One region of the Agrobacterium sp. 22-226-1 genome, then DNA from elsewhere that is predicted to be linked to it. Evidence: riboswitches for the same ligand, from Rfam matches in the RefSeq annotation. Region 1 holds a riboswitch; the other holds the start of a gene.
What was found. Region 1 has a riboswitch for cobalamin ahead of metE (5-methyltetrahydropteroyltriglutamate--homocysteine S-methyltransferase). Riboswitches for the same ligand answer to the same signal wherever they lie in the genome.
Positions count from the first base shown of each region.

Region 1 (7,258 bases):
TTGGCGTGCCTGTGGCGATGGCGAGCCTGCCCCGGTCGCTGCAGGCGCAGGACGGGCCAGCCACCCGCAGCGCCGCGGGCGCCGCCTGCCGGCCTGATATCCATGGCGCTGCGATTGCAGCCTTGCTGGAGGCGATCCAGTCGCGATTAACCGATATCAGCGGTGCGAGGGACGATCTTTCTCCTCTCCGCTACCAGCGGGATATGGTTGCGGCCGGGTCTTCGGCCCCCGGCGTGCAGCCGATGGAAAGGGTGCCGGCCAATCTCGATTTTATACATGACGCCACGTCTTCGCCGCCATGGCGTCAGCTTGCGACGCACCTGTTCGCCGGCGGTATCGAGGATATCTATGTCTTTCCGCTGGAAACGGAGGTATCCGGCCTGCATGTGGTGCGGGTTCTGGCAAGCGGCCTTGCTCCGGCCGGCGGCGGCCTGCAACACATCTCGCAACGCACTCTCGATCACCTGCTGACCGTCGGAGGCCTCGGATGAAGCCGGTGGTTTTTGCAGGGCCGTCCATCCACGGCATCGCAGCCGAGCATATATCCGGTCTCGATCTTCGCGGTCCGGCCGCCTGCGGCGATATTTTCGATGCGGTTCGGCAAGGCGTCGGGACAATCGGGCTGATCGACGGGCTTTACGGCGATTGCGCCGCCGTCTGGCACAAGGAAATCCTGTTTGCACTGGCGAGCGGCGTTACCGTTTTCGGCGCCGCCAGCATGGGGGCGCTCAGGGCGGCGGAATGCGCACCCTTCGGCATGATCGGCATCGGCGAGATTTTCGAAGCCTATCGCGACGGGCGGCGTTTTTCCGATGCCGATGTGGCGGTGAGCCATGCACCCGGCGCGCTCGATTACCGCCCGCTGACAGTCGCGCTGGTCGATGCCGAGGCGACGCTTGCCGCCTGCCGCGATACGGTCGCTCCAGAGGAATATGACGCACTCACCCGCGCAGCAAACAATCTGCATTTTACCCGCAGGACATGGCGCACCATCGCCGCGGAAGCGGGCCTCGGTTCCGCGACAGCGAATCTGCTCGGGGCCAATGCTGTTTCCGCCAAAAGAAACGATGCGGCCAGGCTTCTGGCAACGCTCGCCGGCGAAACGTTGCCATCCCCACCGCCGCCATCATGGAAACTCCAGAATACGATGTTTTTCCAGCAATTGGCGGCAAGGCGGGCGGCAGGGGACAAAACGTCTTGAGCGCCATCCAGCCCCTGGCTCTGATGCCCGATTGCGGCGGGCTGATCCGCACGATTGCGCTCGCACTACCCGCCTCTTTTTTTGCGGAAAACAGGGCCGCTGACACTGTTTCACCGCTCGTTCCAATTGGAAACCTGCTCTCGGCCCTGCCTGCAGATATCACCGCCGTTATCGTGACCGATCGAGCCCGTCTCGGGTCAGCACGAGACTGGCTCGGCAGCCTGCTAACCCCCTGCGGCACCGAGCTGATACCCCTTGCCGGAAACGACGGCATTTCGCATCCATGGATACAGGACATACTCCATGTGCGTGCGGTTGATGCTGCGGCGGAATTCGTCCTGGTGGCGGAGAAGGCCATCGGTGTCAGCCTGGCCGAATATCTGGGAGCGGCAACCACGCATTCGGATGTCGCCTTGGCGGGGGGCAACCAGCTTGTCGGCCCGGATTTTCGGCTGGTGGGCCATTCCAGCCTGCAGGATGACAGGGGGATCGGAAGGAATGCGGCCATCCCTTCGCAGCGGTGGCAAAAAATTCAGGCTCTCGACGGCAGAAACATCTTCAGTTTCGGATATCGGCCGGAAGATTTCGGCAAAATCCCGGTCTCCTCCGATTTTTCCGCGATGGAAACTTGCGGAGCGGAGATTGCCGGCAAAAAAATGCACCAATGCGGCTTCCACGTTGACCAGTTCGTTTCCGTCACCGGTCTGAGAAGCAGCGGCCGGCCGCTATTGCTCGTTGCCGACCCTGTCGCGCATGGCGGATGCAATGCCCGCGCCACGACCGAGCTGAAAAGAAAACTGGACGCCTCGGCACTTTGGCTCGCTCGGCAGGGCTTTGCGATAGAACGAAATCCCATCCCGCTTTCGCCGGCCATCGACACCAACAAATGCCTGCCCAGACTTTACAACAATGTCATTCTTGAAAATGTCATACGTTCCGGTCAGAAACGGCCATTCGTCTGGATTCCGCATTTCGGCGATACCGAGTCGCTTGAGGAATTCGATGCAATGAACCGAGAAATTTGGGACAGAATCGGCTTTCGGACCATCGGCGTGGCCGGATGGAGCCATCTTTCCAGCCGCAACGGTGCGTTGCGTTGTGCAACAAAAATAATAAATCGCGGCCCATACACGCGATTATGAACGAAAAATCGTGCAATTTCGTCAATAAAGCGTCATAATACCCGTGGAAATTGTGTTGAATGTATACCTTCAACAATATTAATTGATAATCATCGGATTTAAGAACCTCAACCGGAGGAATTTGTAATGCACGCCAAACTACCCAGCCCGATCGACGTCCATGTCGGCGCACAAATCAGAATGCGCCGCAAGTCGCTCGGCATGAGCCAGAGTGCGCTGGCCGGGCGATTGGGCATCACCTTCCAGCAGGTCCAGAAGTATGAAAAGGGCGCCAATCGTGTCGGCGCGTCCCGTCTGCAGGCCATTGCGTCGATTCTCGGCGTTGAGGTCAGCTCCCTGTTCGCCAATGCCACGCCCGATGGCGACCCGGCCAATCCGGCCCTTGGCACGATCAATGCCATGCAGACCTTCGTGGCCTCGAATGAAGGCTTTTCGCTCAACCAGGCCTTTTCGCGCATCAAGAGCGCCGCTGTGCGCAGAAGCATCGTCGCTCTCGTGACATCGCTCGCCGCCACTGAAGCGGCGGAAAATGCCGCCGCGCCGGCGGACAAAAACGACGATTGACGCAGGTGTGACGCTCGCGTGACGCTCGATGTGGTCGAAAATGAACAACGCAACATTATCGCGTTTTCATACTGTCGACTGTCGAGAGGGAATCATGGCGGCGTCTACCACAGCTATACTTGAACAGGACAATGCAGACGAGATTCTGGCGCTCGGGCGGATGGTTTCCTATCTTTGCCAGCGCTCGAAATCTCTGGAACTGGGCATGTCGACCTATTTCCTGGAAATGGCATTGTTGTCGCTGGCCCAGGACATCAATCAGCAGGGTCTGCCGCCGGTAAGCGCAGAGCTGAATGTCGGCGCCTTCGCTCAGGCCGATCTGCATTGAGCGCTTTCGCAACGGCGTAAATCCGCCGGGATTGAGCGTTTCCACACCGATCTCCAGTCGTAGGCCCGGAAACGTTCATCTGCCTGTCCGGCTGGCTCCATCCTCCCGGAGAGGCTTTCATATGCCCTCCCCCACATTTTCCCGGCGGAAGCCATGATGGAGGCCCGGTTCTCGCCGGGCCTCCATTCATATCAGAGCACCGCACGGCGAAGCTCGGCAGCGGCGGCGACCATGTTGACCAGTGCCGGCCTGACCTCTTCCCATTTACGCGTCTTCAGGCCGCAATCCGGATTGATCCAGAGCTGCCGGTCGTCAAGCCGCTCTCGCGCCAGCGCCAGAAGATCGACCATTTCTCCAACCGCCGGCACACGGGGCGAATGGATGTCGTAAACGCCGGGACCGATCTGGTTCGGGTATTTGTAGGTCCGAAACGCATCCAGCAGTTCCATCTTCGAACGCGAGGTCTCGATGGAGATCACGTCGGCGTCCATGGCAGCAATGGCATCGATGATCTGGTTGAATTCGGAATAGCACATATGGGTGTGAACCTGTGTGCGGTCGCCCACACCGCTGGAGCAAATGCGGAAGCATTCCACCGCCCAGCCGAGATAATCCTGCCAGTCCCGGTGCCGAAGCGGCAGTCCTTCACGAAGAGCTGCCTCATCGATCTGGATCATCTGCGCACCGGCTGCTTCGAGATCATTGACCTCATCGCGGATGGCGAGCGCGATCTGGCGGCATGTCAGGCTTCTGGCGATATCGTCGCGGACGAAGGACCAGTTGAGGATCGTCACCGGCCCGGTCAGCATGCCCTTGACGGGTTTGTCGGTGAGCGACTGGGAATATTCCCACCAGCGAACCGTCATCGCTTTTGGGCGCGACACATCGCCGAAAATGATGGGCGGGCGCACATAACGCGAGCCGTAACTCTGCACCCATGCATGCTGGGTGAAAGCGAAACCGGAAAGCTGTTCGCCGAAATATTGCACCATGTCATTGCGCTCGAACTCGCCGTGCACGAGAACGTCGAGACCGATTTCCTCCTGCCAGCGAATGGTCGCTTCGGTTTCCTTCTGCAGGAATTTTTCATATTGCGCATCCGTCAGCGCGCCCTTGGAATGTGCCGATCTGGCCTTGCGCACCTCCGTCGTCTGCGGGAAGGAGCCGATGGTCGTCGTCGGGAAAAGCGGCAGCGCAATGGCCTGCGATTGCACTTTCTGCCGCTCGGCAAACGGGCTCACCCGCTTCCTGTCGGCCTCGCCAATCGTCGCAATACGCTTCTGCACGGCGACGTCCGTTACCTTCGGCGAGGATGCACGCGCGGCAACCGCCTTGGAGGCAGCCTCCAGTTCCGTCGCGACAGCAGCCTTGCCCTCACCGAGAGCCCTGCCGAGCGTGGCAAGTTCGCCGAGCTTCTGGGTGGCGAAGGAAAGCCAGCTTTTGAGATCGGCATCGAGGCCGGTTTCCAGTTCGAGATCGACCGGGACATGCAGCAGCGAGCAGGACGGCGCGATCTGAAACGCCGCCGCACCGCGTGCCGCGATCACCGGTTCCAATCGGGTAATGATTGCAGCGAGATCAGCGCGCCAGATGTTGCGGCCGTCGATGACACCCAGCGACAGGACGCGATTTTCCGGCAACGCCTTCAACGCCGTCTCCAGTGCATCGGGCGCTCGCACCAGATCGATATGAAGGCCGGTGACCGGAAGCGATGCGACGACTTCGAGATTGTCCTCAGGCCCACCGAAATAGGTGGCGAGCAGGATTTTCAGATCCGGCGCGGCCTTCGACAAAGCCCGATAGGCTATAGCCAGCGCGTGACGCTCCCCCTTGGAAAGATCGAGCACGGCGACCGGCTCGTCGATCTGCACCCAGTCCGCACCGACCGCGCGCAGGCGTCGCAGCAGCTCTTCATAGACGGGCAGCAACCTTGCCAGCAGATCGAGAGGCTTGAAGGCTGCCTCGCGCGCCTTGGCAAGCTTCAGGAACGTGACCGGGCCGAGAATGACCGGGCGCGTGTGAATGCCGAGCGCCTTCGCCTCAAGGAAGTGGTCGACCGGCTTTTGCGAGGTGAGCACGAAATGCTGATCCTCTGAAACCTCCGGCACCATGTAGTGATAGTTGGTGTCGAACCATTTGGTCATTTCCAGCGCCGGAACACCCTGTGCGTGATGGGAATGTCCTTCATGCGCATGGTCGCAACCTGCATGGCCTTCGCTTTGGCTGCCGCGCGCCGTGGCGAAATAGGTCGACAGGGGAACCTCTCCGTCCGTCCATCCGTAGAGGGATGGAATGGCGCCCACCATCACGGCCGTATCGAGGACATGATCATAGAAGGAAAAATCGTTGGAGGGGATGTGGGTGATCCCCTTCTCACGCTGAAGCGCCCAGTTTTCGGCGCGCAGCCGGGTGGCGGTTTCGCGCAGCTCCGTCTCGGAAATCTTGCCGGACCAGAAGCCTTCAAGCGCGAACTTCAGTTCGCGATGGCGTCCGATCCTCGGAAAACCGAGCGATGCGACTGGAATTGTCTTGTTTGGCATTGTCATACCCCATTTGGTTGTGGGGGCATGGGTAAAGCGGACGCGTGCAGGCCCGGCCTGTGCCGGACCATTGCAGCAACCACCGGGACACCCCGCCCGTGGACGTTATTTTGTCCTGGCAGGTCTCCTGGCTTACGGGTCGTCGCCTTTGTCCGTCTTCCCGGGGTTTACCCCAGTGACGTTTTGGACAAAGGCTCGCCGCTTACAGTTGCGGGGGCAGCTCCGGTCTTGCCGATCGTCGGCGCACCGGATTCCCTCTTAGCTCCGGGATCGAACAAACAAGCCCGGAGAACCATGACACCCGCATTTCTCACCACGGGCGTCACGATGTCAATAGACATAAAGAAATCTTTATATCTTTATTTCATTGAGTTCAGAGCGCGACCGCACCCGGCCCCGGCACCGCACCGGCCGGCACTTTGCCCAGAATGATCATGCCAAGCACCTCGTCCTTGGTGACATCCTGCGTGCGGGCATGGCCCACCACCTTGCCGTTCTTCATCACGAAGACCCGGTCGGCCAGATCGAAGACGTCGTGAATATCGTGGCTGATGAGGAAGATGCCGATGCCCTGCCGTTTCAGCTCCTTGACGAGATCGCCCACCTGCGCCGTTTCCTGCGGTCCGAGTGCTGCCGTCGGCTCGTCCATGATGAGGATGCGGGCATCGAACAGAATGGCGCGGGCGATGGCGACGGATTGCCGCTGGCCGCCCGAAAGCGCCTTCACCGGTTCCTTGAACCGCCGGAAATTGGGGTTGAGACGCCCCATGACCTCGCGGGCCGAGGCTTCCATGGCGACATCGTCAAGCGTGCCCCATTTCGTCTTCAGCTCGCGGCCGAGATAAAGATTGGCGGCCGCATCGACATTGTCGGCCACGGCCAGCGTCTGGTAGATGGTTTCGATGCCGTATTTCTTGGCGTCGCGCGGATTGCGGATATCCGCATCCTCGCCGTTGATGAGAATATCGCCGCCATCGCGCCGATAGGCGCCGGAGAGGATTTTGATAAGGGTCGATTTGCCCGCGCCGTTGTGGCCGAGAAGGGCGACCACCTCACCGGGGAAAAGATCGACAGAGGCGTTTTCCACCGCATGGATACCGCCAAAGGAAATGGAAATATTGCGCATTTCCACGAGGGGCGTGACTTGGTCCGTCATAGGAGTTCTCCTCGGTTCTTACTTGGCGCGGGCGCGGTAGATGGTGTCGAGCCAGACGGCGACGACCAGAACCACACCGACGACGATGCGCTGGAAGGGCGTATCGATGCCCACCAGCACCATGCCGGATTGCAGCGACTGCATGACGAGCGCGCCGAGCATCGCGCCCGCTATGGTTCCGACACCACCGGCAAGCGAGGTGCCGCCGATGACGGCCGCCGCGATGGTGTAAAGCTCGTCCAGCTCGCCCTGGGCATTGGTGGCGGCATTGAGGCGGGCGGTCGAGATGGCCGCCGCGATGGCGCACAGAACGCCCATCAGCGTGAA
Region 1 is NZ_JBNWCP010000006.1:36,284-43,541, forward strand. It holds gene ACQZ5K_RS12075 (YcaO-like family protein) at 1-491, shown strand, start outside; gene ACQZ5K_RS12080 (TfuA-like protein) at 488-1,201, shown strand; gene ACQZ5K_RS12085 (hypothetical protein) at 1,198-2,343, shown strand; gene ACQZ5K_RS12090 (helix-turn-helix domain-containing protein) at 2,470-2,907, shown strand; gene ACQZ5K_RS12095 (hypothetical protein) at 3,002-3,235, shown strand; gene metE (5-methyltetrahydropteroyltriglutamate--homocysteine S-methyltransferase) at 3,427-5,775, opposite strand; cobalamin riboswitch at 5,876-6,087, opposite strand; gene ACQZ5K_RS12105 (ATP-binding cassette domain-containing protein) at 6,149-6,931, opposite strand; gene ACQZ5K_RS12110 (sugar ABC transporter permease) at 6,950-7,258, opposite strand, start outside.

Region 2 (7,258 bases), on a different contig from region 1:
GTCGATGATCGTCGGGCGCGATCCGCAAAAGCTGGACGAGGCGGCGATCTGCCGGGCGGCCATCGAAAGTCTGGCCGAGAATTTTTCCGACGGCATCGTCGCGCCCGCCTTCTGGCTCGGTCTTCTGGGCCTGCCGGGCGGTGCGGTTTACAAGGCGATCAATACGGCCGACAGCATGATCGGCCATCGCTCACCCCGCCATGAGGCTTTCGGCTGGGCCTCCGCCCGGCTGGACGATCTGGTCAATCTGCCGGCCTCCCGGCTGAGCGGCGGTCTTTTCGTTATCGCGGCGTTTTTTGTTAAGGGCGCATCACCTAGCGGGGCCATGGCCGCGATACGTCGCGATGCCCATCATCATCGTTCCCCCAATGCCGGCTGGCCGGAGGCGGCGCTGGCCGGCGCTCTCGGCTTTGCGCTCGCAGGGCCGCGCTCCTATGGCGGACAGATGATCGAGGCGCGTTTCATGGGCGAAGGCGGCAGGGCGGCGCTGGTCGCCGGCGATATTCGCAGGGCACTGCGGCTCACACGGGTTGCCGACCTGTTGTTGATCGGCCTGCTGGGACTTCTGGCGATCCTTATCGCGCTATAGCAAGCAGACGGTCGAGATCGAGGTGCTGTTCCATATGCGCCGCGAGGCGATCAAGAACGGCGTCCACCTGCGCATCGTAGTTCAGTTCCGTGTTCTGTCCGCCAAGCCGCTCAAGCCACGCGCCGCGTTGGCGGTCGTCCGAAAACAGGCCGTGAATATAGGTGCCGAAGATGCGGCCGTCAGGCGACACAGCGCCGTCTTCATGCCCATCGATTTTCGAAAACGGCAGGCTGTCGGTTCCGCTCGTGGTTTCGCCGACATGCATTTCATAGCCGGATAAATCAATTCCGTCGAAACTTGTGCCGTGAACGGAAATCAGCCGCTTGTCGCCTGTCAGAACCGTGTCGACATCCAGCAGGCCCATTCCCTCGACCGTCGCCGGCGGTCCTTCGATGCCGTCAGGATCGGCAACGGTTTTTCCAAGCATCTGGTATCCGCCGCAGAGGCCCAGAACATGGCCGCCGCGTCTCACATGTGCCTTGATATCAATGTCCAGACCGGCATTTTTCAGAACGGCGAGGTCGGCGATAGTGGATTTTGAGCCACACAGCAGGATCAGCCGGCAATCGGCTGGAATGGTTTCGCCCGCCCGCACGCGGATCAGTTCGATATCCGGTTCCATGTCCAGTGGATCGAGATCATCGAAATTGGAAATATGCGGCAGGATCGGCACGGCGATACGGATTTTCGCGTCAGGTTTCCGCTCAGCGGGGCCGGAAAGCCCGAGAGCATCCTCTGCAGGCAATTGTGCGGCGTCGGCAAAATGCGGCAGAAGCCCGATGGAGGCCCAGCCGGTTTTTTCAGCAATTATCCGCATGCCGTCCGAAAACAGGGCCGGATCGCCGCGAAAGCGATTGACGATGAAACCTTCGATCATCGCCGCGTCTTCAGCTTCGAGCACGGCTTTGGTGCCGACGAGGCTGGCGATGACGCCGCCCCGGTCGATATCGCCGATCAGGATCACAGGCGCGTCCGCAGCTCTGGCAAAACCCATATTGGCGATGTCATTGGCACGCAGGTTGATTTCCGAGGCGCTGCCGGCCCCTTCCACCAGCACCAGATCGGCCTGTTGTTTCAGGCGGTCGAAGCTTTCCAGCACACGCGGCATCAGCCCGGCCTTCATCTGCTGATAATCGGCCGCTTTGGCATTGCCGGCGATCTTGCCCTGCACCACCACCTGTGCGCCGGTCTCGCTCTGTGGCTTCAGGAGCACCGGGTTCATATGCACGGAAAGCGGTACGCCCGCCGCCCGAGCCTGCAGCGCCTGCGCGCGGCCAATCTCGCCGCCATCGGCGGTGACCGCCGCATTGTTCGACATGTTCTGCGGTTTGAACGGCATGACGGACAGGCCGCGCCTGACGAAGGCACGGGCAAGGCCGGCCACCATCAGCGATTTGCCGACATCCGAGCCGGTTCCCTGAAACATCAGCACGCGTGCAGCCATATCAGAATTCTATCCCTGCCTGCGCCTTTACGCCCGCCTTGAAGTGATGTTTCACGAGGGTCATTTCCGTCACCATATCGGCCGCGTCGATGAGAGGTTGCTTGGCGTTGCGGCCGGTAACGACGACATGCAGATCGGGCCTGCGGCTGGAAAGCGTTTCGACCACCTCTTCCAGCGGCAGGTAATCGTAGCGGAGCGCGATGTTCAGCTCATCGAGGATCAGCAGGCCGATGGTCTCATCCGCCATCAGGACCTTGGCTTCTTCCCAGGCCTTTGCCGCCGCCGCGACGTCGCGTTTCAAATCCTGCGTGTCCCAGGTGAACCCCTCGCCCATGGTGCGCCACACGACCCTGTCGCCAAACAAAGTCAGCGCCTGCTGTTCTCCCGTCGACCATGCACCCTTGATGAATTGAACGACGCCCACCCGCCGCCCGGTGCCGAGCATGCGCAGGGCAAGGCCGAAAGCGGCGGTGGATTTGCCCTTGCCGGGACCGGTATTGATCATCAGCAGACCTTTTTCGATGGTCTTTTCCGCAACCTCGGCGTCCTGCACCGTCTTGCGATTGACCATTTTCTGCCGGTGACGTTCGGCTTCGCTGTCGCTGATGTCGCGTGTCATCGCGTTTTCCTTTTCATCCAGCGGCGCGGGACCCGATGCCCCCGCCATTCGGAGCGGCGACTATACCCAATTTGCCGCACCCGGCAATGTGCGGGCCACAGGGCCGCGGCATTGACCCCCACGCCTGTTCAGCCTAAGGGTAACGGACTGACGGTCTTTTCCCGGCAACGGGAAAAGCTAAGAGGGAACACGGTTCCAGCCCGACTACCGGGTCATTCCGTGGCTGCCCCCGCAACTGTAAGCGGTAAGCCCGCACCGTAAAGCCACTGGACACCTCAACGGGTTCGGGAAGGCGGTGTCAGGGTGTAAAGCCGCGAGCCAGGAGACCTGCCGTTTCAGGAAAAACGTCTGCCGGGCGGGGTGCTCCGGTCAGTCGGTTAGATCGAACATCCGGTTTGCGCCTGTCCGCATGCCGTTTTCGACATCCGCACCCCCAGAGATTTTTTGCAAGGCGCGGGAAACGATACGGTTTGGATATTTCAGCGACATCTTCATGTGCAGGCGGAAACACGCAGGATGAAACGGCGTCCGGCGTGACCGTTTTCGTTTGCAGAAGCTGTCGTGATGAAGCCGACCCCAATGCCGAACCGCGCCCCGGTTCGCGTCTCGCCGATGCCGTCATCGCAAAGGCGGAGGAAACGGGTGTCACCGTTCGTTCCGTCAACTGCCTCGCCAATTGCAAGCGCGGGCTTAGCGCCGTGCTGCGCAGCGCCAATAGCTGGTCCTATGTTTTTGGCGGGCTGACGACCGGTGACGCGGAAGATTTGCTGACCGGTGCACGGCTGCTGGCTGCCGCCCCCGACGGCCTGATGCCCTGGCGCGGTCGCCCCGAACCCTTAAAGCGCGGCCTGGTGGCGCGCATTCCCCCATTCGATTTTACTGAGGAGAGATCATGAGCACCCTTCTGGACCGCGTTCCCTGCACCATCGTCACCGGCTTTCTGGGGGCTGGCAAAACCACGCTGCTGCGCGGCCTTCTCGAAAAGCTGGACGGCAAGCGGCTGGCGATCATCGTCAACGAATTCGGCGATATCGGCATCGATGGCGAGATTCTCAAAGGTTGCGGTATTGAAAGCTGCCCGGAAGAAAACATCGTCGAACTGGCCAATGGCTGCATCTGCTGCACGGTGGCGGATGATTTCCAGCCCGCCATCGAACAGATTCTGAGCCGCCAGCCGAAGGTGGAGCATATCCTCATCGAAACCTCCGGCCTCGCCCTGCCGAAGCCGCTGGTGCAGGCCTTCCAGTGGCCGGCGATCAAGAGCCGCGTGACGGTGGATGCCGTCGTGGCCGTGGTGGATGGCGCCGCCCTTGCCGAAGGGCAGGTGGCGCACGACATGGAAGCGCTCGCCGCCCAGCGGGCCAATGACGAGGCGCTCGATCACGATGACCCGGTCGAAGAGGTTTTCGAGGATCAGGTCGCCTGCGCCGATCTTATCGTGCTGACCAAGGCCGATCTTCTTGACGATGCCGGCCTCAACAAGGCCAAGGCGCATGTTCTCGAACATCTGCCGAAGGCGGCAAAGATCGTTGTGGCCTCCAATGGCGCCATCGACCCCGCCGTGCTGATCGGTCTTGGCCTTGCGGTGGAAGAGGATATCGAAAACCGCCGTACCCACCATGACGGTGAACTCGACCACGAGCATGACGATTTCGACAGCTTCGTCATCGATCTGCCGGCCGTGACTGACCCGGAAGCGCTGGCAGCCCGTATCGCCGAGACGGCGGCTGCGGAAAATGTCCTGCGCATCAAGGGCTTCATCGAGGTTTCCGCAAAGCCGATGCGCCTGCAGGTGCAGGCTGTGGGCAGCCGCGTCAACCATTATTACGACCGGCCCTGGGCTGCGGGTGAGGAACGCCGCAGCCGCCTCGTCGTCATCGGCGAAAAGGGTATCAACCGCGAAAAGATCGAACAGATGCTGGCCGCCTGACCTATGCATATTCTCGCCACCACATCCTCGTCTCTGGACGACCTGATCGAGCCGGTTGATCTCAACCAGCCCCGGTCGGATGTGGTGGTACTGTCTTTTTCGGCAAGCGATCTGGCCGGGCTGGAACAGGCCTGGCGGCGAACAGAGAGTGCGCTCCCCTCCCTGTCAGCCGCCAACCTCTCCGAGCTTCGACATCCCATGTCGGTCGATCTCTGGATCGAAAAGACGGCGGAACATGCCAGGGTTATTCTTATCCGGATTCTCGGCGGTGCGGAACGCTGGCGTTACGGCGTCGATCAGCTTTCCATTCTTGCGCGCAGGCGCTGCATCAAGCTTCTGCTTTTGCCGGGTGAGTGCAGCGAAAGGGACGAGAAACTCGAAGCGGCCTCGACCGTCGATCGGCGGATTTTGGCCTCGGTCCTCTCCTTCTTCCGTGAGGGCGGGCAGGAGAATATGGACCGGCTTGCCCTTGGTCTCGCCGCTCTTGCAAGGGGCGAGGCATGGCCGGATATTGAAGCTGAGCCGCTGCCGAAAGCCGGTTTTTACCGGCCCGGCAGGGGCGTTGTGGATAGGGCGGAAGCCTGCGCGGGTTTTCCCGACGGTGCGTCCCTTCTGCCCATCCTCTTTTACCGTTCCATGCTTCTGGCGGCAGATGCCGCACCGGTGGATGCGCTTTTCGAGGCGCTCTCGCGGCGCGGTTTTGCACCCTTGCCGATTTTTGTCAGCGGTCTGAAGGATGGCGAGGCGATCCGTTTCCTCGAAACGGTGCTGCCCGATCTGAAGCCCGCCGCCATCATTGCCGCCACCGCCTTCGCCAGCCAGACGGATGACGACGGCACAACCCTGTTCGACCGTCTCGGTGTACCGGTGTTTCAGGTGGTGATGGCGACGACGCGGCGGGACGGATGGGCGGAAAATGCGCGCGGTCTCAATCCCTCCGATCTCGCCATGCATGTCGTCCTGCCGGAACTGGATGGCCGGATTCTCGCCGGTGCGATTTCGTTCAAACAGGCGCGCATGGATGGCGGCGCGAGTTTGCTCAATGTACCCCAGGCCGATCGCGTCGAGCAGGTGGCAAATCGCATCGCCGCTTTCCTGCGGCTGAGGAATGCCCTTCCACGGGATCGCCGCATCGTCATTCTGATGCCGGATTATCCCGGTGCGGCGCCCGGACGAACCGGTTATGCCGTCGGTCTCGATGTGCCGCAAAGCGTTCTCGAAATGATGCAGGATCTCGCCGGGGCCGGTTATACGGTCAAGGATATTCCTAAGACTGCGCGGGCGCTGCTCGAGTGTGTCGAACAGCAGGAAGCGGCAATTGATCTTTCCACCTACGAGGCTTTTTTCTCCGCCTTGCCGTCGGCATCTGCCGGGGCCGTAAACGCGACATGGGGCGTGGCAACCGCTGACGATGCACTCGTCGATGGTGCATTCCGGTTCCGCGCCGCCCGTTTCGGTGAAGTATTCGTGGCGCTAGCGCCGGACAGGGGCCGCAATGAGGATCGTCGGGTGGACTACCACGACCCTGCCCTGCCGCCGCGCCACGCGCTTGTTGCTTTCGGTGCGTGGATGCAGCGGATTGCGGGTGCGAATGCCATCGTGCATGTGGGTGCGCACGGCACACTGGAATGGCTGCCCGGCAAAACGGTGGCGCTTTCCCGCAATTGTTTTCCCGAAATCGTCACCGGCTCGCTGCCGGTGGTTTATCCGTTTATCGTTTCCAATCCGGGCGAGGCGGCGGTCGCCAAGCGGCGGATCGCGGCCGTGACCATCGGCCATGTCCCGCCCGTGCTGGTCAATGCCGGGCTTTCGCCGGAACAGTCGGCGCTGGAGCAGCTGGTCGATGAATATGCGCAGGCGGATGGGCTGGATCGCCGCCGGCGTGACCGGCTGGCGAAACTGATCGTCGAAAAGGCGCTGGAGACCGGGCTTGCGGCGGAAGCGGGCGTGGCTGCGAAGGATGATGCCGATGCGGCCCTCTCACGCATCGATGCTTTTCTCTGCGACCTCAAGGATTTCGCCATCAAGGATGGCCAGCATGTTTTTGGCCGCTGTGCAAAAGGCGAGGCCGATCTTCTGAGGCTCGAAAGCGCTAAATCGGAAAAAGCTGCCCTGCTTGCCGCGCTCAATGGCCGGCATATCGTCCCCGGTCCTTCCGGCGCACCTGCGCGCGGGCGGCTCGATGTGCTGCCCACGGGCCGCAATCTGTATGCCGCCGATCCGCGCACCATGCCGACGCCGACGGCGTTCGAGCTGGGCCGCATGGCGGGCGAAGAAGTGCTGCGCCATCATCTGCAGTCCCATGGCGATTGGCCGAAACATCTGGTTTTCGATCTGTGGGGCAGCGCCAGCCTGCGCAATGGCGGTGAGGATGTGGCACAGGCGCTACATCTGATGGGGGCGAGACCGATCCACGACCCCGCCACCGGCCGGGTCACCGGTATCGAGGTTCTGCCGCCGGCGAGCCTGGGGCGGCCGCGAGTCGACGTCACCTTTCGCATTTCCGGCCTGTTCCGCGACATGTTCCCGGCGCTGATCGCGCTTCTCGACGCCGCCGCCAAGGCCGTCGCGCGGCGGGAGGAAGCGCCTGGCGACAATCCGCTTGCGGAAGAGGCCGCCACGCTTGGGCATATTCCGGCGCGCATTTTCGGCTCCGCGCCCGGCACCTATGGTGCC
Region 2 is NZ_JBNWCP010000005.1:287,140-294,397, reverse strand. It holds gene cbiB (adenosylcobinamide-phosphate synthase CbiB) at 1-589, shown strand, start outside; gene ACQZ5K_RS11515 (cobyric acid synthase) at 576-2,033, opposite strand; gene cobO (cob(I)yrinic acid a,c-diamide adenosyltransferase) at 2,035-2,652, opposite strand; cobalamin riboswitch at 2,787-3,001, shown strand; gene ACQZ5K_RS11505 (DUF1636 family protein) at 3,123-3,548, shown strand; gene cobW (cobalamin biosynthesis protein CobW) at 3,545-4,582, shown strand; gene cobN (cobaltochelatase subunit CobN) at 4,586-7,258, shown strand, end outside.
Region 2: linked by a shared signal. The riboswitch ahead of ACQZ5K_RS11505 (DUF1636 family protein) and the one ahead of metE (5-methyltetrahydropteroyltriglutamate--homocysteine S-methyltransferase) in region 1 are both predicted to bind cobalamin.